2 regions of the Microbacterium sp. SCPM-O-B-15248 (M128) genome follow, and region 1 is predicted to be linked to the other one. Evidence: predicted binding sites of a transcription regulator. Region 1 holds the regulator's gene; the other holds the start of a gene.
What was found. Region 1 encodes HspR, which represses chaperone genes until heat shock. Its sites were predicted from a motif close to AAGTTGAGTCNNNNNGACTCAACTT; they were not measured.
Positions count from the first base shown of each region.

Region 1 (10,412 bases):
CCACCGGCAGATCGGCGTCGAGGTTCTGCAGCATCCACTCGGTGACCGGGGCGAGGGAGAGCGAGGTGTCGACCGGGAGCGGTGACGCGATGAACTGCGCCTGGCCGCCATCCCGCTGGGGCGCGACGACCATGCGCCGGGCGATGCGGTTCGTGAGCTCGGCGCCGAGCTCCTGCCGCAGCAGGTGCAGGCACGCGTCGAGACCGGCCGCCGTGCCGGCGCTCGTGATGATGTTGTCCGACTGCACGTAGAGCACGTCGGGATCGACCTCGATCCGGGGGTACATGCGGGCCATCAACGGCGCATACCGCCAGTGCGTGGTGGCCCGGCGTCCGTCGAGCACTCCGGAGTCGGCGAGGACGAACGACCCGCTGCACACGCTCAGCAGCCACGCGCCGCGCGCGTGCACGCGGCGCACGAGGTCGAGAACGCGGACGTCGACGGCACCCCACCGCTCCCGGGGGATGGGGGCGAGCACGAGGATGTCGGCATCCTCCGCGGCGTCGAGGCCCCGCTCGACGTTGATCGAGAACCCGATGTTCGACGGCACCACGCCCGGGTCGGGACTGACGATGCGAAAGTCGAAGTTCGGGACACCGTCGTCGGTGCGGTCGAGGCCGAACGCCTCGCACGCGAGACCGAACTCGAACGGGGCGAAGCCCGGCTGGACGACGACGGCGACGGAACGCATGAATCCTCCGGTTGGCAGAAAAGCGGCGATTGACGTCCATCATGCCACTCGTGGGCACTATTCGTACAGACGTAGCTTATCTGCCATGGCTTACCTCATCGCTCTCGCCGCCCTCGCCCTCGTCGCGATCGTCGCCACGGTGTGGCTGATCGGCACCGACGGCTACGGTCGCGTTCCCACCGACCCGCGGCGTCTGCCCGCCGGGACGGATCCCGCACCGTCCCGCAGCGAGAAGGCGGCTCCACCGACCGCCGCGGCCCCGGCCCACCCTGTGGACGCCCCGGCGCTCCGCGCTCAGCGCGACGCGGCGCGGGTAACCACCCGGTCCCGGCGCGCTGAGCGCGACGCGGCACGGGCGACCACCCGGTCCCAGCGCGCTCAGCGCGACGCGGCGCGGGCGTAGACCGCGACCATCGCGGCTGTGCGCGACGACTGGCGGAACCGTTCGCCGATCGTCGCGTCGGGCGCGACCGGAGTCCCGGCGGCGATATCGGCGGCCGCGCGACGAAGGGCATCGGCGAGGGCCGGGACCGTGGCATCCGCGACACTCCACACCCCGCCGCCGAGTTCCGCGGCGATGTCGGGGTCGCTGACGACGGCGGGAGTCCCCAGGGACGCGGCCTCGAACACCGTCATCCCCTGCGTCTCGAAGCCGATCGACGTCTGCACCACGGCGTCGGCGTCGGCGAGCCGGGCGAGCGTCTGGGCGTACGTCATCCGGCCCGAGAACCGGACGGATGCCACCGGACGCGTGCGCTCCACGAGGCGGCGTGCCGCGCGCGACTGCGCCCCTCCGCCGATCACCTCGACCTCGGCGTCGACGCCGGAGGCCGCGACCGCCTCGAGGAACGGTAGCAGCCGCTTCTCGGGGCTCATGCGACCGATCCACACGAAGCGCGGGCGGCCGGGGCGGCGCTCGCCCACGCCGGAGGAGACGGCCGCGTCGAGGACGTCGTCGTCGATGCCGTTCCAGATCACGTCGACTCCCCCGCCAGGCGGCACCGCGGCGTGCGCCTCGAGGCGCCGCGCGAAGTGCGCTGAGGGCGCGGTGACCGCCGCCGACAGGGCGGCGAGCCGGCGAAGGTAGGTCCACCCGTCGCTCCCGCGAGCGGCATCGCGGGTTCCTCGCGCGCGCGACGCCGGGCGCAGCGCCCGTCGCGCCCACCCGTTCAGCAGCCGCAGCACCGCGCCCGGGAACGGCGCGGTGGCCTCGATGCCGACGTCGACGCGGTTGTGCATCGTGTGCACGACCGGCAGCCCGTGGCGCGCGGCGAACCGGTGCCCGATGAACGCGCCCCAGAAATCGGCCTGCACATGGACGACGTCCACGGGCGGACGCGCCGCGATCGCGGCATCCACGAACCGGTCGGTCCGGCGCCCTGGCCAGCTGAGGGCGTACTCACGGTCGAGGGTGACCGGGATCGAGGGCATGTCGACGTACGCGGCGTCGGTTGCGGCGGGGCGGTGCAGCCGCGGCGCCACGACGGTCACCGTGTGCCCGGCGCGCTCGAGGAAGCGCCGCTGCAGCCGCATCGACACTTGTGCACCGCCCAGCGACTCGACGTGCTGGTCGGCGAACATCACCACGTGCACGAGGTCACTCCGGCAGGGGGCGTCCGCGGTACAGCGCCTCGAAGGTGTCGAGCGTGCGACCGATGTCATGCACTTTCACGCCGTCGAGCGAGGCCTGCTGCATGCGTCGACGCTCGTCGGGGCCGGCCGTGAGGACGTCGGTCAGGCGAGCGGTCAGCTGGTCGACGTTTCCCGGCTCGAAGAGGTAGCCGTTCTCGCCGTCGTGCACGAGGTGCGGCAGCGCCACGGCGTCGGCGGCCACGATGGGGAGACCGGATGCCATCGCCTCCATCGTCGCGATCGACTGCAGCTCGGCGATCGAGGCGATCGCGAAGACGCTCGCCCGCGTGTACAGCGCGCGCAGGTCCTCTTCGGAGGCGTGACCGTGGAAGGTGACACGGTCCGAGACACCGAGCTGCTCGGCCAGCTGCTCGAGGTTGCGGCGCTGATCGCCGCCCCCGACGATGTCGAACGTCGTGTCGAGCGCGGGGTCGAGCCGGGCGAGCGCGCGCAGGATGACGTCGATCCCCTTCTCGGTGGTCAAGCGGCCGACGAACAGGATGCGGTTCGCCTCGCGCGGTTCGAAGTCGGGGGTGTAGTTCGACCGGTCGATGCCGCACGAGATCGGGATGACGCCGTGGACGTCGATCGTCGACTCGAGGAAGTCCGCGGCGCGGCGCGTGGGAGTGGTCACCGCCCGCGTGAGGGCGAACGTGCGCTTCGCGTCGGCCCACGCGAGCTTCACGAAGATGCGGTCGAGGAAGTCGGGCAGGGTCGTGAAATCGAGGATGTTCTCGGCCATCACGTGGTTGGTCGCGATGACCGGGATGCCGCGCTTGCGGGCCTCGCGCGCAAGGCCGCGGCCGATGATGATGTGCGACTGGATGTGCACCACGTCGGGCTTCACCTCGTCGAGCACCCGCCGGGCGTAGTGCTTGGACCGCCACGGGAGCACGAACGTGAGCCAGTCGTGCGGCAGGAAGCGCCACGACGGGAGTCGGTGCATCGTCAGGGGCTCGCCCTCGATCACCTCGGTGAACGTCCCGGCGTTGCCGCGACCCGCGCTCGGCGCCATGACGTGCACGTCGTGTCCGCGAGCGACGAGCCCCGCGGCGAGGCGCTCCGCGAAGCGGGCAGCACCGTTCACGTGCGGGAGGAAGGTGTCGGCTCCGATGAGGATCGTGAGGGGTCGATCGGCCGTGGGGTGGTCGGCGGGCGTCGCAGGAGTGGTCACGTGTGGTGAGGCCTATCTGTGCGGCGGAACAGGTCGCACGGTGCGGTGCATGCGAACGACCACTGTACCCGAGCGGTTTCGCAGCACCCCGGAGGCGGGGCGCGGGGCGGCACCGCTGCTCTGGGCAACGTGAGGAAGGCTGCTCAGCGCGCGTCGTCGAAGCGGACGGGGGCGACGGATTCCTCGTCGCCGGCGGCGCTCTCGAACTGCGACTGGTACAGACGCCAGTACGCGCCGTGGCCCGCGATCAGCTCCTCGTGCGTGCCCTGCTCGACGATGTCGCCGTGCTCCATCACGAGGATGAGGTCGGCGTCGCGGATCGTCGAAAGCCGGTGGGCGATGACGAACGACGTCCGGCCTGCGCGGAGCGCCGCCATGGCCTGCTGCAGCAGCAGCTCGGTACGCGTGTCAACCGACGAGGTGGCCTCGTCGAGGATCAGCACCGACGGCCGCGCCACGAACGCGCGGGCGATCGTGATGAGCTGCTTCTCTCCGGCCGAGACGTTCGCGGCGTCCTCGTCGAGCACCGTGTCGTAGCCCTCGGGCAACGAGTGCACGAACTGATCGACGCGGGTGGCGACGGCGGCCTCGACGATCTCATCGTCGGTGGCCGACTCGCGGCCGTAGCGGATGTTGTCGCGGATCGTGCCGGCGAACAGCCACGGATCCTGCAGCACCATGCCGGTGCGCGCGCGGACATCGTCGCGGCGGAGGTCGGCGATGTCTTGCCCGTCGAGCAGGATCCGCCCGCCGTCGAGCTCATAGAACCGCATGATGAGGTTCACCAGCGTCGTCTTGCCCGCTCCGGTCGGGCCGACGATCGCGACCGTCTGCCCCGGCTCCACGCGGAACGACAGGTCGCGGATGAGCGGCCGGTCGGGGGTGTACGAGAACCGGACCGACTCGAACTCGATGACGCCCCGCCCCTCGACGTGCGCGGGGGCATCGGCGGCATCCGGGTCCTGCTCGTCGGCGTCGAGCAGCGCGAACACGCGCTCGGCCGAGGCCGTTCCCGACTGCACGACCGCAGCCATGCCACCGAGCTGCGACAGCGGCTGCGTGAACTGCTGCGAGTACTGGATGAAGGCCTGCACGTCGCCGAGGCGGATCTGCCCACCCGCGACCATGACACCACCGAGTACCGCGATACCCACGTATGTGAGGTTTCCGACGAACATCATGCCCGGCATGATCATGCCGGAGAGGAACTGGGCCTTGAAGCTCGCTTCGAAGAGCTCGTCGTTCTCGACCTCGAACTTCTCGCGCGCGTCCTTCTCTCGGCCGTAGACCTTGACCAGCGCGTGACCCGAGAACGACTCCTCGACGCGGGCGTTCAGGCGGCCCACCTTCTTCCACTGCTCGCCGAACGCCTTCTGAGACTTCGGGCCGATGACGCCGAAGATCACGGCCATGAGCGGGAGCGAGACGAGGGCGACGAGGGCGAGCTGCCACGAGATCGTGAACATCATGATGAGGACGCCCACCACCGTCAGCACCGATGTCAGGGCGCTCGAGAGCGACTGCTGCATCGTCTGCGTGATGTTGTCGATGTCGTTGGTCACGCGCGAGATCAGCTCACCGCGCTGGACCTTGTCGAAGTACGACAGCGGCAGCCGGTTGATCTTGGCCTCGACGTCTTCGCGCAGACGCCACATGGTGCGCACCATGATCACGTTGATGACGTAGCCCTGGATCCACGACAGCAGCGACGAGCCGACGTAGATCGCGAGGACCGTCACGATGACCATGCGCAACGCATCGAAGTCGACGCCCGCGCCCACCTGGAAGTTCTGCATCGCGGACACGATGTTGGCGACGTCGCCCTGACCGGCCGAGCGCAGGCTCTCGACGACGACGTCCTTCGACGTGCCCGCGGGGAAGTTCTCGGCGAGTCCGCGCGAGACGACGCCCTCGAAGATGATGTTCGTGGCGTCGCCGAGGACGCGGGGCGCGAGCACCGCGAGCACGACGCCGGCGGCGCCGAGCACGGACACGAAGGTGAACGACCACGCGTGCGGACGCAGCAGACCGATGAGTCGCCGGAAGCTCGGGCCGAACGCGGCCGCCTTGCCCGGCGCGACGCTGTTCCAGTCGCCGGAACTCTGGCGAGCCTGTTCGGCGAGTTCGAGCTCGGCGCGGTCTTCTTCGGTGAGGGCGTCGGGAGTGCTCATGCTTCCACCCCCAGCTGCGACTCGACGATCTCACGGTACGTGGGGCTCGTGCGGAGGAGTTCGTCGTGCGTGCCGAGGCCCACCATGCGCCCGTCCTCGAGCACCACGATGCGGTCGGCCCCGGTGATCGTGGAGACGCGCTGCGCGACGACGACCTTGGTCACGTCGGGCAGTTCTTCCCATAGGGCTTTTCGCAATCGCGCATCGGTACTGAGGTCGAGCGCCGAGAACGAGTCGTCAAAGACGAGGACGCGCGGCCGGTGCACGATGGCCCGCGCGATCGCGAGGCGCTGTCGCTGGCCGCCCGAGACGTTGGTGCCGCCCTGGGCGATGCGGGCCTCGAGGCCACCCTCCATCTCGTGGACGAAGTCGCGCCCCTGCGCGATCTCGAGCGCACGCCAGAGCTCGTCGTCGGTCGCGTCCTCTCGACCGAAACGGAGGTTGGACGCGACCGTGCCGCTGAAGAGGAAGGGCCGCTGGGGCACGAGGCCGATCCCCCGCCACAGCTCGTCGAGGTCGGCCTCGCGCACGTCGACACCGCCGATGCGCACGGCACCGCCGGTGACGTCGAACAGGCGCGGGATCAGCGAGACGAGCGTGGTCTTTCCCGACCCCGTCGACCCGACGATCGCGACCGTCTCACCGGGAGCCGCGGCGAAGGTGATGCCGGACACGACCGGCGCCTCGGCACCCGGGTAGGCGAAGGCGACGTCGTCGAAGACCACTTCGCCCGGGGTGGGGAAGGTCGAGACGGGGTTCTCGGGGCGGACGAGAGTGGACTCGCTCTCGAGCACCTCGCCGATGCGCTCCGCCGAGACGGCGGCGCGCGGGATCATCACCGTCATGAAGCTCGCCATCAGGACGCCGCCGAGGATCTGCGCGACGTACTGGATGAACGCGAACAGTGTCCCGATCTCGACACCGCCGGCGTCGACCTGGATGCCGCCGAACCAGATGACACCGACCACGGTGACGTTCAGCACCAGCATCGCAAGCGGGAAGAGCAGCACGAAGAGCGAGCCCACCTTGCGGCCGACGACCATGATGTCGGTGTTGGCTCCGCGGAAGCGCTCTTCTTCGATGCGCTCGCGCACGAACGCCCGCACGACACGGACGCCGGTCAGCTGCTCGCGCAGGATGCGATTGACGGCGTCGAGCTTGACCTGGAAGCTCCGGAACAGCGGGACCATGCGCGCGATGATCAGGGCGACGGCGACGAGCAGCACGGGCACCGCGACGCCGATCAGCCAGCTCAGCCCCACGTCCTGCTGCAGCGCCATGATGATGCCGCCGATGGCGAGGAGCGGCGCGCTCACGAGCATCGTCGCGCCCATCATCGCCAGCATCTGCACCTGCTGGACGTCATTGGTGTTGCGAGTGATGAGGGAGCCGGCGCCGAACTGCGAGAGCTCGCGCTCCGAGAAGCCGCTCACGCGTTCGAAGATGTCGCGGCGGATGTCGCGGCCGGCCGCCATCGCCGCGCGGGCCGCGAAGTACGTCGCGATCACGGCCGCGAGGATCTGCCCCAGGGAGATGACGAGCATGATCGCGCCCCGCGACCAGATGTAGCCCGTGTCTCCGCGGGCGACGCCGAGATTGATGATGTCCGCGTTCAAGCGCGGCAGGTACAGCGTCGCGATGGCCGACGCGGCCTGGAAGGCGAGGATGCCGACGAGGAGCCAGCGGTACCGCGAGAGGTAGCGGGTCAGGAGCTTTCCGAGCACGGCGTTCTCCGGGTGTCAGGTCGGTGCGGCGCGACCGCCGCGGAACAAGAGTGGCACGAACCTCCGACACGGAGGGAGCGCTTCCGCCGACGGCGTACGCCTCCCTCGGCATCCCGGCATCCCGCCTCGTAGGCTGGGGCCATGCCTCGACTCCAGGCCGACGCCCCCGCCGCACGTTGGGTGCCCGTCACGGGCTCCCTGGGCTTCGGCGGGCGACGCCACCGCAAGGCCGCCATCCGGATGCTGCTGACCCAGGCGAACCGCGCGGCGGGGGCGACCGAACGCCCCGGCAGCGGGCTTTTCGCCTGGGTGGCGAGCCAGGCCGCCCCGCTCCTCATGCGACGGGCGGCCGGCCGCGTTCTCGTGTGGGTGTGGCGGGACGCGCCCGACATGCTGGTCGTCATGGCGCAGCTGCAAGAGGCCACCCCGCAGCTGCGCGCGGCCCGGGCCATGATGCCGATGGAGTACGACGACACCGAGTCGTTCCGCAATCCACACCTGGGCGTCGGCGAGAAGCTCGCGATGCCCCTGCCGTCCGATCCGCGCACCCCGCCGTTCGCGACCTACACGTGGGACACCGGCGCCCATTTCGTCACCGTCACGGCCGTGTGCGCCGAGAGGGAGCGGTTCGGCACGGTGATCGGCGCGGTCGACGACCTCGCCCGCACCCTCCGCGTCGTGGACGAGCTGCGCGTGGGCGAGTCCGCGACGGTGCTCCGGCTCGACCCGGCCTGAGCAGACGCGTCGATCGGCGCGGACGCTCGATCGGCGCGGCCCGCTGCCGCGGCATGACATCGCGCGCGCCCCCGGTCACCCGCGGTTCTGCGGAACGCTCCCGTCCGAGACCGGAGCGGGCAGGGCGGCCAACACGCGCTCGATGTCGGCACGGGTGGCGGGAAGCTGGTCCTCGTGCCCGCGGGTCACGCGCTCGAGCACCCACGATGCGAACGTCGCGGTGATGAGGCCCACGAGCACGACGCCGCTGAGCATCAGCAACACCGCCACGACGCGCCCCTGCACGGTGATCGGGGTGAAATCGCCGTAGCCCACGGTCGTGATCGTGCAGAACGCCCACCAGACGGCGTTGCCGAAGCTCGTGATGCTCGCCCCGGGCGCATGCCGCTCGGCGGAGAGGACGGCCAGAGACGCCTGCCAGATGAGGAGCAGGGCGACACCCGCGCCGTAGATGAGCATCTGGGCGCGAAGAGAGCTGCCCACGCTCTTGCTGAAGGATGCCAACCGCGTGAACGCGCCGAGGAGCCGCACCGGGCGCAGGGTCGGGAGGATCACGACGAGGACGTCGAAGAGGTGCGCGCGCACCCACCGCCGCTTCGGGCTGCTCAGCGACAGACGCACGAGGTAGTCGGTGATGAACATGACCCACGTCAGCGCGACGACCGCCGAGCAGACGATCGACCACACCCCGACGAGGTCGCCGATCACCTGGAAGGTGTAGGCGAAGAGGAAGGCCAGGGCGGCGATGGTGAGCGGCCAGTACGTCGCACGCCCCCACGCGACGCTCGCACGCGTCTCGCCCCTCCTGCCCGCGACCGCGCGACGGAACGGCCCCGCGGTCACCGCCGCGTCCTCACCCGGAGCGCTTGTCGTGGTCGAGCCCATGCATGAACTTTACGGCTCGGGATGCCGCCGGCCGCTCGACCCTCTGCGGGGTGATCCCGGGCGAACAGCGCCTCGCCGAACGCCCGCGGTCATCCCCCGCTCAGTCGTCGTGCGGGGTGTGCGGACGCCAGAGGACCACGTCGGTCGCCCGGCGCACGCGCGCCCCGTGGCGCAGCGTCACGACCGCCCCGGTGGCCCCGGCGGCGAACACGCGCGCCCCCGGACGCGACTGTCGCTCGGCCATGAGCTGGCGCTCGAGGTCGTTCACGCGTCGCGCGAGCTCGTGCACGCGCTCTTCGAGGGCCAGCAACCGCGCGATCGCGGGAAGGCTCATCCCCTCGCTCGAGAGACGCGCCACTTCCCGCAGCTGCTGCACGTGGCGGCTGGAGTACCGCCGCGACCCGCCCTGCGTGCGGGCGGGAACGACCAGACCGAGCCGGTCGTACTGCCGCAGCGTCTGCGGGTGCATGTTGGACAGCTCCGCCGCAACGGCGATCGCGAAGATCGGAGCGTCTTCGTCGAGTTCCCTGTCGGACACGGCCTCTCCTCTCTCGTCGATCGCCTGCTCCTGGCATCCGATCATCGCGGATGCCAGGAGCCCGGCATTACTGGCGCGCCTTGGACATCAGGTCGGCGCGGGGGTTTTCTTTGGGTTCGAGCGCGTGGAAGCGCTCGAGGGCTTCGCGGGCAGCATCGTCGAGGTGGTCGGGCACGGCCACCTGGACCTCGGCGAGGAGGTCGCCGGTGCCCTTGGACGAGTGGATGCCACGACCCTTGACTCGCAGCACCCGGCCCGACGGGGTGCCCGGGGCGACGCGAAGACGCACCGGGTCACCACCGAGCGTCGGCACTTCGATCGTCGCGCCCAGCGCCGCCTCGGTGAAGGTGACCGGGACGGTGAGCCGCAGGTTGAGGCCGTCGCGCGAGAAGACCGGGTGCGTGCGGACCGCGACCGTCACGACGATGTCGCCGCTCTCGCCGCCGTCCGGCGACGGGCGGCCCCGTCCGCGCAAACGGATCTTCTGGCCGTCCGACACCCCGGCGGGGATCTTCACCTTGAACGGGACGTTGTCCTCGCCCTGGAGCGTGATCGTCTCGCCCTTGGCGGCGGTGACGAAGTCGAGGGTCGTCCGGGCCGTCACGTCGGAACCGCGCTGCGGACCGCCGAAGCCGCGGTAACCGCCGGTCGTCTGACCGAACCGGCCCGACCCGAAACCACCGGGCTGCTGGCCGAACATCGAGAAGAAGTCGTCGAACCCACCGGGCGGGGGACCCGACGCACCGCCGCGTTGCTGACCGAAGCGGCTGAAGACGTCGTCGAAGCCGCCTCCGGCGCCCGATCCCGGGGCGGAGAAGCGCGCCCCCGAGCCCATGGCCCGGATCTGGTCGTACTCCTCGCG
Region 1 covers NZ_JBYQLI010000001.1:452,187-462,598, reverse strand. The annotation lists gene AC3E6M_RS02190 (GlxA family transcriptional regulator) at 1-691, opposite strand, end outside; gene AC3E6M_RS02185 (hypothetical protein) at 777-1,094, shown strand; gene AC3E6M_RS02180 (glycosyltransferase) at 1,070-2,284, opposite strand; gene AC3E6M_RS02175 (glycosyltransferase) at 2,289-3,497, opposite strand; gene AC3E6M_RS02170 (ABC transporter ATP-binding protein) at 3,641-5,668, opposite strand; gene AC3E6M_RS02165 (ABC transporter ATP-binding protein) at 5,665-7,392, opposite strand; gene AC3E6M_RS02160 (hypothetical protein) at 7,534-8,127, shown strand; gene AC3E6M_RS02155 (potassium channel family protein) at 8,203-9,012, opposite strand; gene AC3E6M_RS02150 (heat shock protein transcriptional repressor HspR) at 9,113-9,550, opposite strand; gene AC3E6M_RS02145 (DnaJ C-terminal domain-containing protein) at 9,618-10,412, opposite strand, start outside.

Region 2 (10,412 bases), on a different contig from region 1:
CACCGCCGGCACGATCTCGTCGGGGGCGAGTCGGCCGAGGGCCTCGGCGAGGACCTCGACCTTGGCGAGGCGCGAGCGCGTGGCCGTCACCGCCGCGAGCGCGGCCTGCAGATCGCCGAAGAGCATGTCGGCATCCTGGCATCCCCCTCCGACATCGCCGGTGGCTTGCGCTCGCGCGCCGGGGATGCCACTCCGTCCGCCGCGTGGAACGCCCGGTCGAGAACACACGCGCCTCAGCTCCGCAAGCCCCGGTCTGCGGCCGACCCGCTGGAGTGTGCTGGATCTCCAGAAACCGACGAACGAGGTCCCGTGAACGCTCCCGCCACCGCCGATCAGTCCGCTCGCACCGCCCGTGAGGTGTTCGGGTGGGACGCGCTCCTCCCGGGCCAGGCGGAGGCGATCGACGCCGTCGTGAGCGGTCGCGACACGCTCGTCGTCTTCCCCACCGGAGCGGGTAAATCCGCGGTGTACCAGATCGCCGGATGCGAGTTGGGCGGAGTCACCGTGGTCGTCTCTCCGCTGCTGGCGCTGCAGCGCGACCAGATCGACTCGATCGACGCGGCTCCGGACGCCCCCGCGGCCGTCGCGCTCAACTCGCGGACCGGGGCGCGGGCCCGCCGCGCCGCCTGGGCCGCGATCGAGAGCGGCGACCCGGTATACGTCTTCCTCGCGCCGGAGCAACTGGCGAACCCCGAGGTGTTCGGTCGGTTGCAGCGGTCCGACGTGCGGCTCGTCGTCATCGATGAGGCACACTGCGTGTCGGCGTGGGGGTTCGACTTCCGTCCCGAGTACGCGCGCATCGGCGACGCCGTCGAGGCTCTCGGTCATCCCCCGGTGCTGGCGTTGACGGCGACAGCCTCGAGTCCCGTCCGCGACGACATCGTCGCGAGCCTCGGCATGCGCGACCCGCACCTCGAGGTGCGCGGAATGGACCGCCCCGAGATCCGTCTGGCCGTGCGACGCCACGAACACGACGCCGACAAGCGCCGCGCCGTCCTGGACGACGTGGGGGATGCCGACGGCCCGACGTTGCTGTACGTGGCCACCCGTAAGGAGACCGACGCGTACGCCGCCGAGCTCGCCGACCGGGGACTCCGGTCCGCGGCGTACCACGGCGGCATGGCGCAGAAGAAGCGCGACGACGTGCACTCCGCGTGGCGGGGCGGAGAGCTGGACGTCGTCGTGGCGACCTCGGCGTTCGGGATGGGCGTCGACAAGGCCGACGTCCGGCTCGTCGTGCACGCCGACGTCACCGAGTCGCTGGACTCGTACGCGCAGGAGATCGGACGCGCCGCCCGCGATGGAGAGCCGGCTCGGGCCGTGCTGCACTATCGCACCGAGGACTTCTCGCTCCGTTCGTTCTTCGCCGGCGGGCACAGCGCACGTCCGGACATCGCCGGCGTCTGGGACGTCCTGCGGCGCGCCGACGCACCGATGCGGGCCAAGGAGATCGCGGAGGAGAGCGGACGCTCGACCCGGGCGATCGGCCGTGTCCTCACTCAGCTCGTCGCGAGTGGACTGGCGGTGTCAGGCCCCGAGGGGATCTTGGCGGACACGGATGCCACAGCCGGCGACGCCGTCGCCGCGGTGCGCGAGCGCGACGCGGCCGAGGAGCGCATCCGCGCGTCGCGCATCGAGATCATGCGGGGCTACGCCGAGACGGTGCGCTGCCGTCGCCGCGCGCTGCTGGAGTACTTCGGGGTCGCGGCGGAGGAGCGCTGCGGAAGGTGCGACCGGTGCGACGCGGCCCCGACGGAGGCAGAGCCCGCTGCCGTGACGGCCATCGACCCCGATGTGGAGACGGTGCGCGTGGACTCCGTCGTCGAGCACGACGAGTGGGGCACGGGCACCGTCATGGCCGTCGAGGCCGATCGGCTCACGGTGTTCTTCCCCGACCACGGCTACAAGGTGCTCGCCCGGGCGGCTTTCGACCGCGGCATCCTCGAGCTCGGCGACGCCGCGTAGCCCGGGCGGTCGTGGGCGCCGCGGATCAGCGCTCGCGCGTCGCCCACCAGGCCCAGACGACGAGCGGCAATTGCAGGAACAGCCGCACGAAGCGCGCCCGGTCTGTGCTCAGGCCCGGCGCCGAACGTCCCGTGCGCCACTGGTGCACGTTCCCCGGGAACACCGCCACGAAGAACGCCGCCACGACCGCACCGACGCGGCGGCGTTCGCGCGGCAGAGCGACGAGGCCGACCCCGAGCAGCACTTCGGCGGCTCCGGATGCCACGACGATGGCGTCCTTGTCGGTGTGCAGCGCCCGCGTGGCCCAGTCCGGCACGACGATGCGGTATCCGCGGCGTCCCCAGGTCAGATGGCTGACACCGGCCCCGATCAGGAGAAGGGCGAGCACGCTGCGCGCGACGAAACGGACGGTGAGACCTCGACGTCGTGGCATCCGGTCAGTCTGTCATCCGCCGCAGAGGGCTCGGGCCGTCGTCAGCCCCGCCCCGGCCCCGTCCGCCGCACGAACTCGAGGTAGGCCTCGACCGTGTCCTCCGCGACGATCGCGCGCAGCACGACCTCGTCGGCCGCCGCCCGATAGGCCGCGACCGCGCCGTCCAGTGCGGTGACGTCGCGGATCGTGGTGTCGGCGGCATCCACCCCCATCCGCGCGAAGTTCGCGGCGTAGTTCGGGAACGCGGCGTAGCGCGCGGTCTCGGCGTCGAGGCGCTCGCGCGCGGCTGCCGCGATCGCGGTGCGGACGTAGACGGCGACGTGCGTCGCGGGGACGAGCGCGTGGAGGGCCTCGGCCTGCGTGTGTGCCTCGGTGGGCGGCACCCAGTTGAGCAGCACCCCCTCGGCGTGCTCGGCGCCGGTCCGCCGCATCTTCGGCCCGAGGGCCCCGACCAGCACGCGCGGCAGCCCGGCGCCGTGCAGCACCGCGACGGCGTCGCGGACGCGCGCGAGCGCCCCCTCGCGGGCGATTCCCGAGCCGATGCCGATCGTCAGGCGGTCGAACGGCAGGTCGAGGGATGCCGCATGCGCGGCGATCTCGTCGGCGGGGCGGCGATCGACCGGGATGACGCCGGTCGCAAGCCGCAGGCGATCCGTCACGCGGGCGGCCGCCGCGAGAGCTGCGAGCGCGTCACCGTCGGGGGTGTCGTTCACCCAGAGCGTGTGGAACCGGGCCTCTTCGACCGCCGGGGCGATGGCGGCGATCGCCTCGGGGCCGAGGGACCCCGCGACCCCCAGCGAGAGCACCCCGTCGCTCACGAGACGCCTCCGGCGGCGGGGAGCGCGACGGCGACCTGACCGACGCCGGCGAGGAACGTGTGCAGGTCGACGTCGTCGGTGGGGAGCAGCACGACGTCGTCCACTCCGGCCGCCTGGAACCGCGCGACGCCCTCGGCGACCTCTCCGACAGATCCCGCCAGGGCGCGGTCGGCGGCATCCGGGAGGTCCTTCAGTACCGCCGCGACCCGCTCGGACGCCCCCGGACCGAAGGCCGTCAGGACGTACGCGACGACGTCGGGGCTGCCCTCGCGCCCAGCCTCGGCCCATCCCGCCCGCACCGTGGAGACCGCCTCGGCGATCTCGGCGACCGTGTGTCGGCTGTCGAGGATGACACCGTCCGCCACCGCGCCGGCGAGGTGGAGGGTCTTCGGCCCTTCGGCCGCCGCGTATACGCGCGGGGCGACGACCGGCGGCCAGTCGAGCGTGACCTCGCGCAACCGCACGTAACGGCCCTCGGCGCTGACCGTGCCTCCGGCGAGGAGTCCGCGCAGGGCCGGCAGCTGCTCCTGCATGAGCGTGAGCGGCGAGGCGGCCTTGGCGCCGATCTGCCGCATCCAGTCCTGCACACCGTGCCCGAAGCCCGGGAGCAGCCGCCCCGGGAACATCCGCTCGATCGTGGCGACCTCCATCGCCGAGGCCGCGACGTTGCGCAGCGGGAAGGGCGCGATGCCCACCCCGACGCGCAGGTGGTCGGTCACGGCGAGCGCGGCCGTAGCCGCAGCCCACGCCGAGGAGCGGAAGCAGTCCTCCCACAGCCAGAGCTCGGGCACGCCCTCGCCCTCGGCGACGCGCGCGGCCTCGCGCAGCTCTTCGGGCGGATGCGGGTACGGGCTGAAGATCGTGCCGATACGACTCATCCCCCTACTCTGCCGTGAACCTCCGACATCACGGCAGGGGCGCCACGGCATCCGTCACAACTCCTGCAGCATGCGTCCGGACCCGCGGCCAGGACCCAGAACGCCGTGACCTGCAGGAGTTGTGCCAGCGAACCCGCCGGGCGCAGACAGGGTCGGGCCCCCGGAACCCGAAGGTTCCGGGGGCCCAGGGCCTTACGCGGCGAGCGCCTCGACGGTGGCCCGGACGACGAACCCGGATGCCGTGGCATCCACCGTCACCGCTCCCCCGTCGACGAGGTCGCCGGAGACGAACAAGTCGGCGATCCGGTCGTCGATCTCGCGCTGGATCACCCGGCGCAGCGGGCGCGCACCGTACTCGGGCTCGTGGCCGACCTCGGCGAGGCGGTCGACCGCGGCATCCGTCACCTCGATCGCCACGTCGCGCGACGCGAGCCGCTTCGACGTGCGGTCCAGCAGCAGACGGACGATGTCGCGCAACTGCTCCTTCTCGAGCTTGCGGAACATCACGATGTCGTCGATCCGGTTGAGGAACTCCGGCCGCATGGCCTCGCGCAGCTTGCCCATCACGCGGTCGCGCAGGTCGTCGTCGGCGAACTCGTGGCCGGTCGTGGTGAAGCCGATCGCTCCCGACCGGGATGCCAGCACCTCGCTGCCGAGGTTCGAGGTCATCACGATGACGGTGTTGCGGAAGTCGACCGTGCGCCCCTGGCCGTCGGTCAGGCGTCCGTCGTCGAGCACCTGCAGCAGCAGGGTGAAGACGTCGGGGTGGGCCTTCTCGATCTCGTCGAACAGCACGACGGAGTACGGGTTCCGGCGCACCCGCTCGGTGAGCTGGCCGGCCTCGTCGTACCCGACGTATCCCGGAGGGGCACCGATGAGGCGCGAGACGGTGTGCCGCTCCCCGAACTCGCTCATGTCGAAGCGGATCACGGCGGAGTCGTCGTCGAACAGCGAGCCGGCGAGGGCCTTGGCCAGCTCGGTCTTGCCGACGCCGGTGGGCCCGAGGAACAGGAACGAGCCGACGGGCCGGTGCTCGTCGCCCATGCCCGTGCGGTTCCGGCGCACGGCCTTCGCGACCGCCGTGACCGCGGCATCCTGTCCGATGACGCGGGCGTGGAGCTCGGTCTCGAGGTGCGCGAGGCGTCCGCGCTCGGACGCGGTCAGGCGAGAGACCGGGATGCCGGTGGCCCGGCTGATGACCGCGGCGATCTCGGGCTCATCGACGACGGCTGCCGCGCGCGGGGCGCTCGTGGCCTCGTCGAGGCGCGTCTGCACCGCGGCGATCTCGTCGCGCAGTCGCGACGCCTCTTCGTAGTGCTCGGCCGAGACGGCGGCGTTCTTGTCGGCCTCGAGGCTCGCGAGACGCTCGACGAGGGCGGACGTGTCCACCGTCACCCCGAGCTTGAGACGCAGCCGCGCCCCCGCCTGGTCGATGAGGTCGATCGCCTTGTCGGGCAGCACGCGGTCGGGCAGGTACCGGTCGCCGAGCTCGACCGCGGCGCGCAGGGCGTCGTCGGTGTAGGTCACGGCGTGGTGCTCCTCGTAGGCCGAGCGCAGGCCGCGCAGGATCTCGACCGCGTCGGGGAGGGAAGGCTCACCCACACGAACGGGCTGCAGACGCCGCTCCAGGGCGGGGTCCTTCTCGATCGTGCGGTACTCCTTGAGCGTGGTAGCGCCGACGAGGTGCAGCTCACCGCGGGCCAGGCGCGGCTTCAAGATGTTCCCGGCGTCCATGGCCCCCTCGCCGCCGGCTCCGGCGCCGACGATCGTGTGCACCTCGTCGATGAACACGACGAGCTTTCCGGACTGCGCGGCGATCTCGTCCATCGTCTGGGTCAAGCGTTCCTCGAAGTCGCCGCGGTAGCGGGCGCCGGAGAGCATCGCCGCGAGGTCGATCGAGACGACCCGGGTGTCGCGCAGCTGCTCGGGCACCCCGCCCTCGACGATCGCGCGGGCGAGTCCCTCGACGACGGCGGTCTTGCCGACGCCGGCCTCGCCGATGAGCACGGGGTTGTTCTTCGTACGGCGGCTGAGGATCTCGATCGTCTGCTCGATCTCGTCGGCACGGCCGATGACGGGGTCGAGGCGTCCCTCGCGGGCGAGGGCCGTGAGATCCGTGCCGAAGCGGTCGAGGTTCGGGGTCTCGGATGCCGTCGGGGCAGAACCCGTGACCTCGTCGCCGCCCACGACGGTCTCGCGCACGCCCTGGGTCAGCGCCTCGGCGGTGACACCCGCCTGCGCGAGGATCTGCCCGGCGGGGGCGTCCTGCGCGAGGACCAGCGCGAAGAACAGGTGGTCGGGGTCGACGTAGGTCGAGCCCGCGGCGCGGGCGACCTGGAAGGCGTGGAACAGCGCGCGCTGCACCGAACCGGCGACCACCGCGCCGTCGACGTCGGCGGCGGGACCCGCGGCCGGGAGGCGGCTCTCGGCGGCGCGCGCGATCGCGGCCGGGTCGGCGCCGAGCCGGGTGACGGCCTCACGCGCGGGCGACTGCCCGACGAGGACGTGCAGCACGTGCAGCGCGTCGAGTTCGCGCTGTCCGCGACCGAGGGCGTAGCGGCCGGCCTGCTGCAGGGCTTCCTGCGTCCGCGAACTGAGGAACCGGCTCAGGTCGATGGAACGTTCGGCACGAGCGCGTTCCCCCGCGAGGTAGCGCGCGAGGAACTCGTCGAACGACTGAGCGCCGTTGTCCCCGGCGCCGGGGGTGACATCTTCGGGCAATTCCGTCTCCTGTGATACGTGAGTGGAGTCGGCTCAAGTTTGATACTTGAGCGACCGCGTATCAAGTTCAACGGCGAGGCTCCGAGGATATTCCCGGGTGCGTTCCCCGCCGCCGGTCGCACGCTCAGAGCCGCAGTCGGGGATCGGGATCGTTCCACAGCTCCACGGTCTGCACCGCCCAGAACGCCGCGAAGAACACGAGAGCGGCCGCTTCGCCGATGAGCACCCACGGCACCGGGGCGGACACCTCGGCACCCGCGACGGCCGCGACCAGCACCACGCCGAGCCCGACGAGGGTGAGGAGGATGCCGCCGGCCACCACCGCATACGCCCGGCGGAACCGCCGCGGCGCCCGTTGCGGGCGCCAGGCGGCGACCACGGCGACCGCCCCGATGACGACGAAGAACGCCACGGCCGCGGCGTTGTGCGCGAGCGCGAGGAACGACGCCGGGTCGACGCCCGCCCACACGGCGAGCCCGACCGTGAGCGCGGCGACGACGCTCGCGGTCGCCGCGACTCCGCGCGAGAACGTGCCCTGCACGACGGCGAGGACGATCGCCGCGACGACACCGAGGAGGACGACGGACGCCACGGCGATGCCGTTGTTCGCGACCGTTGGCAGCACCGCCGGGAGGACGCACGACGTCGCCGAGCCGCACACCGGCGACGACACCGTCGTGGGCACCACGGCCACGACGAGGGCGAGCACGGCGGCGATGTCGAGCAGCCCCTGCTCGACGCTGCGACCGGACAGGGCGAGGAACGCCGCGGCGACCACGAACAGCGACGCGACGAACATCGGGCCGGCTGGGGTGTAGTACGACGCGCTCACCGACGGCAGCCCACCCCCGACGACCCCCTGCACACCGATCGCGACGCCGAGCAACAGCGTGGCGCCGAGGATCGTCAGCCGCACGTACCGGTAGGTGCGTTGCGTGGAGGTGGTGCGGATGCGCATGTCCACATCCTGTCAGCGACCTCCGACGCGGCCCCCGCGACGCCCTGCGAGACTTCTGACATGCATGAGTTCCTCCAGGGCGCCCGCCTGCTCCTCCGCGGACTCGGTCAGTGGCGCCGCTCCCCCGGCGCCATGGCTCTCGGACTCATCCCCGGATTCCTCGTCGGTCTCGTGTTCGGCGCCGCGCTCGTGGCCTGGGCCGTCCTGCTGGGCAACGTCGTCGACGACTGGACGCCGTTCGCCGACGACTGGGACCCGCTGTGGGCGACCGTGCTGCGCACCGCGATCGGGGTGGCCTCGTTCGGCGCGGCCGCGTTCCTTGCGATCGTGTCGTTCACCGCCGTGACCCTGACCGTGGGCGAGCCGTTCTACGACCGGATCTGGCGTGCCACCGAGCTGACCGCGCTCGGCCGCGTCCCGGACAGCGACTATGGGTTCTGGCGTTCGATCGCCGACGCTGTGCGGCTGATCGCCCGCGGCGCCCTCACCGCGCTCGCCGCATGGCTGCTCGGTCTCATCCCCGTGGTCGGCGGAGTGCTCGGGTTCACGGCCGGGTTGCTCCTCACCGGCTGGCTGCTCGCCGACGAACTCACGTCCCGCTCCCTCGCGGCGCGCGGCCTCGACCGCCGCGCCCGCCGAGCGGTGCTGCGGGAGAACCGTGCCCGGGCACTCGGCTTCGGGGTGGCGACGCAGCTGTGCTTCCTCATCCCGCTCGGTGCCGTGGCCGTCATGCCTGCCGCCGTCGCCGGCAGCACGCTCTGGACGCACGCGGCCCTCGGTGAACGGGCGGGGCGGAACCTCGACGCCGACGCCGCACGATAGCCTGGAGCGACCGAAGGGATCCCCTATGTTCATCGTCTCGCTCCTCCTGTTCGTCGGCGGCATGCTGCTCACCGGCCTGTCGTTCTCGCTGGCCGCACCGGCGCTGTTCTTCGCGCTCGGCATCATCCTCGTCGCCGCGTCGCTGGCTCTGCCCTTCCACTTCGGCACGCGGTAAGCCCGCGTCCGTGTCGGCATCGTCGCGCGCACGCGCTGCGTCTTCCGACCTCGGTCCGAGTGACCGCCCCGCCCCCGGGTAGCGTGGAAGGGTGACCTTCTCCCTGGACGACCTCCGCCGCTGGCCGGACCTCGAGGGTCCCGACCTCGTCGCGGTGGATGCCGCCGACCGCCTCCTCCTCGATGAATCCGCCGCCGCGCGGGACGACGTCCCCGACGGCGGGCTCGTCGTCATCGACGATGCGTACGGCGCGCTGACCCTGGGCGCTGCCTCCGACGGAGCGCGCGGCATCCGCGTGCACCAGGATGCCTTCACCGGCGAACGGGCCCTCGCGTCCAACGCGTCCCGCCTCGGGCTCGACGACACGTTCTCGTCGCACGGCCTGGATGCCGACCTGGTGCGGGACGCGCGGGTCGTCCTGCTGCGCCTGCCCCGGTCGCTGCGCGCGCTCGACGACGTCGCGAGCTTCATCGCCGCGCACGCCCACCCCGACGTCGTGGTCTTCGCCGGCGGCCGCATCAAGCACATGACGCCGACGATGAACGACGTGCTGCGGACGCGGTTCGCTCGCGTCGACGTCACTCACGCCCGACAGAAGTCGCGTGTCCTCGTCTCGCGTGGCCCGCACGGCGGCGCGGATCCGCAGCCAGAGGCGGCCACGGTCGACGGGCTCGAGATCCGCGCGCTCGGCGGCGTGTTCGCCGGCGCCTCGATCGACATCGGCACGCGTCTGCTCCTGGCCCACCTGCCGGAGCCGACGAGCCCCGAGGCGATCGACTACGCGTGCGGGAGCGGGGTCGTGGCCGCGGCTTTGGCGACGCGGCATCCCACCCTCCGCGTCATCGCGTGCGATCAGTCGGCCGCGGCCGTGGCCTCCGCGCGGGCGACCGCCGAGGCCAACGGTGTCGCCGAACGGATCGAGGTCGTCCGCGACGACATGCTCGGCTCCCAGCCCGACGGCAGCGCACGCTTCATCGCGCTGAATCCGCCGTTCCATTCCGGCCCGGCGATCAACGAGGGCATCGCGCCGCGCTTCTTCGCCGACGCCGCGCGCGCCCTCGCGCCCGGCGGTGAGCTGTGGACGGTGTGGAACTCGGCCCTGCAGTACCGTCCCGCGCTCGAGCGGATCGTCGGACCGACGCGTCAGGTCGCCCGCGACCGCAAGTTCACGGTCACGGTGTCGACGCGTCGCTGAGCGTCAGCCCTTGCCGCCCGGCGGACCGACGACCAGCAGCACCACGAAGATCAGCGCTACGACCGCCGCGATCAGGATGCCGAGCACCCACGGCCGCCGCAGGAAGAACCGCAGCAACCGGTCCAGGGGCCGGCGGTCGCGCGGGTCGTCCCCGGCCTCGAGGCGCCAGCCTCCGCGCAGCCGCCCGGTGCGGTGCAGCCACAGCTCGGTGGGCACCGTCGCGTACGGGATGATCGCGCTGACGATCGCCACCGCGGCGGGCCCGAAGCCCCACCGCTGATTCAGGGCCACGAGCACCGCGGTGGCGCCGTAGGCGAGGAACAGGAATCCGTGGATGCCGCCCCCGATCGTCACCGCGATCGGCAGGTCGGCGGCGGCCCGCAGGATGAGCCCGGTGATGAGCAGCGTCCACGACACCGCCTCGGCGATCGCGAGCGTGCGGAACAG
Region 2 covers NZ_JBYQLI010000003.1:198,257-208,668, reverse strand. The annotation lists gene AC3E6M_RS06335 (ATP-dependent DNA ligase) at 1-126, opposite strand, end outside; gene AC3E6M_RS06330 (RecQ family ATP-dependent DNA helicase) at 310-1,965, shown strand; gene AC3E6M_RS06325 (DoxX family protein) at 1,991-2,398, opposite strand; gene AC3E6M_RS06320 (LLM class flavin-dependent oxidoreductase) at 2,440-3,216, opposite strand; gene AC3E6M_RS06315 (LLM class flavin-dependent oxidoreductase) at 3,213-4,094, opposite strand; gene AC3E6M_RS06310 (ATP-dependent Clp protease ATP-binding subunit) at 4,287-6,815, opposite strand; gene AC3E6M_RS06305 (hypothetical protein) at 6,940-7,773, opposite strand; gene AC3E6M_RS06300 (EI24 domain-containing protein) at 7,834-8,595, shown strand; gene AC3E6M_RS06295 (hypothetical protein) at 8,621-8,770, shown strand; gene AC3E6M_RS06290 (class I SAM-dependent methyltransferase) at 8,862-9,965, shown strand; gene AC3E6M_RS06285 (DUF3817 domain-containing protein) at 9,969-10,412, opposite strand, start outside.
Region 2: the regulator HspR is predicted to act here: its motif matches at 6,831-6,855, upstream of AC3E6M_RS06310 (ATP-dependent Clp protease ATP-binding subunit).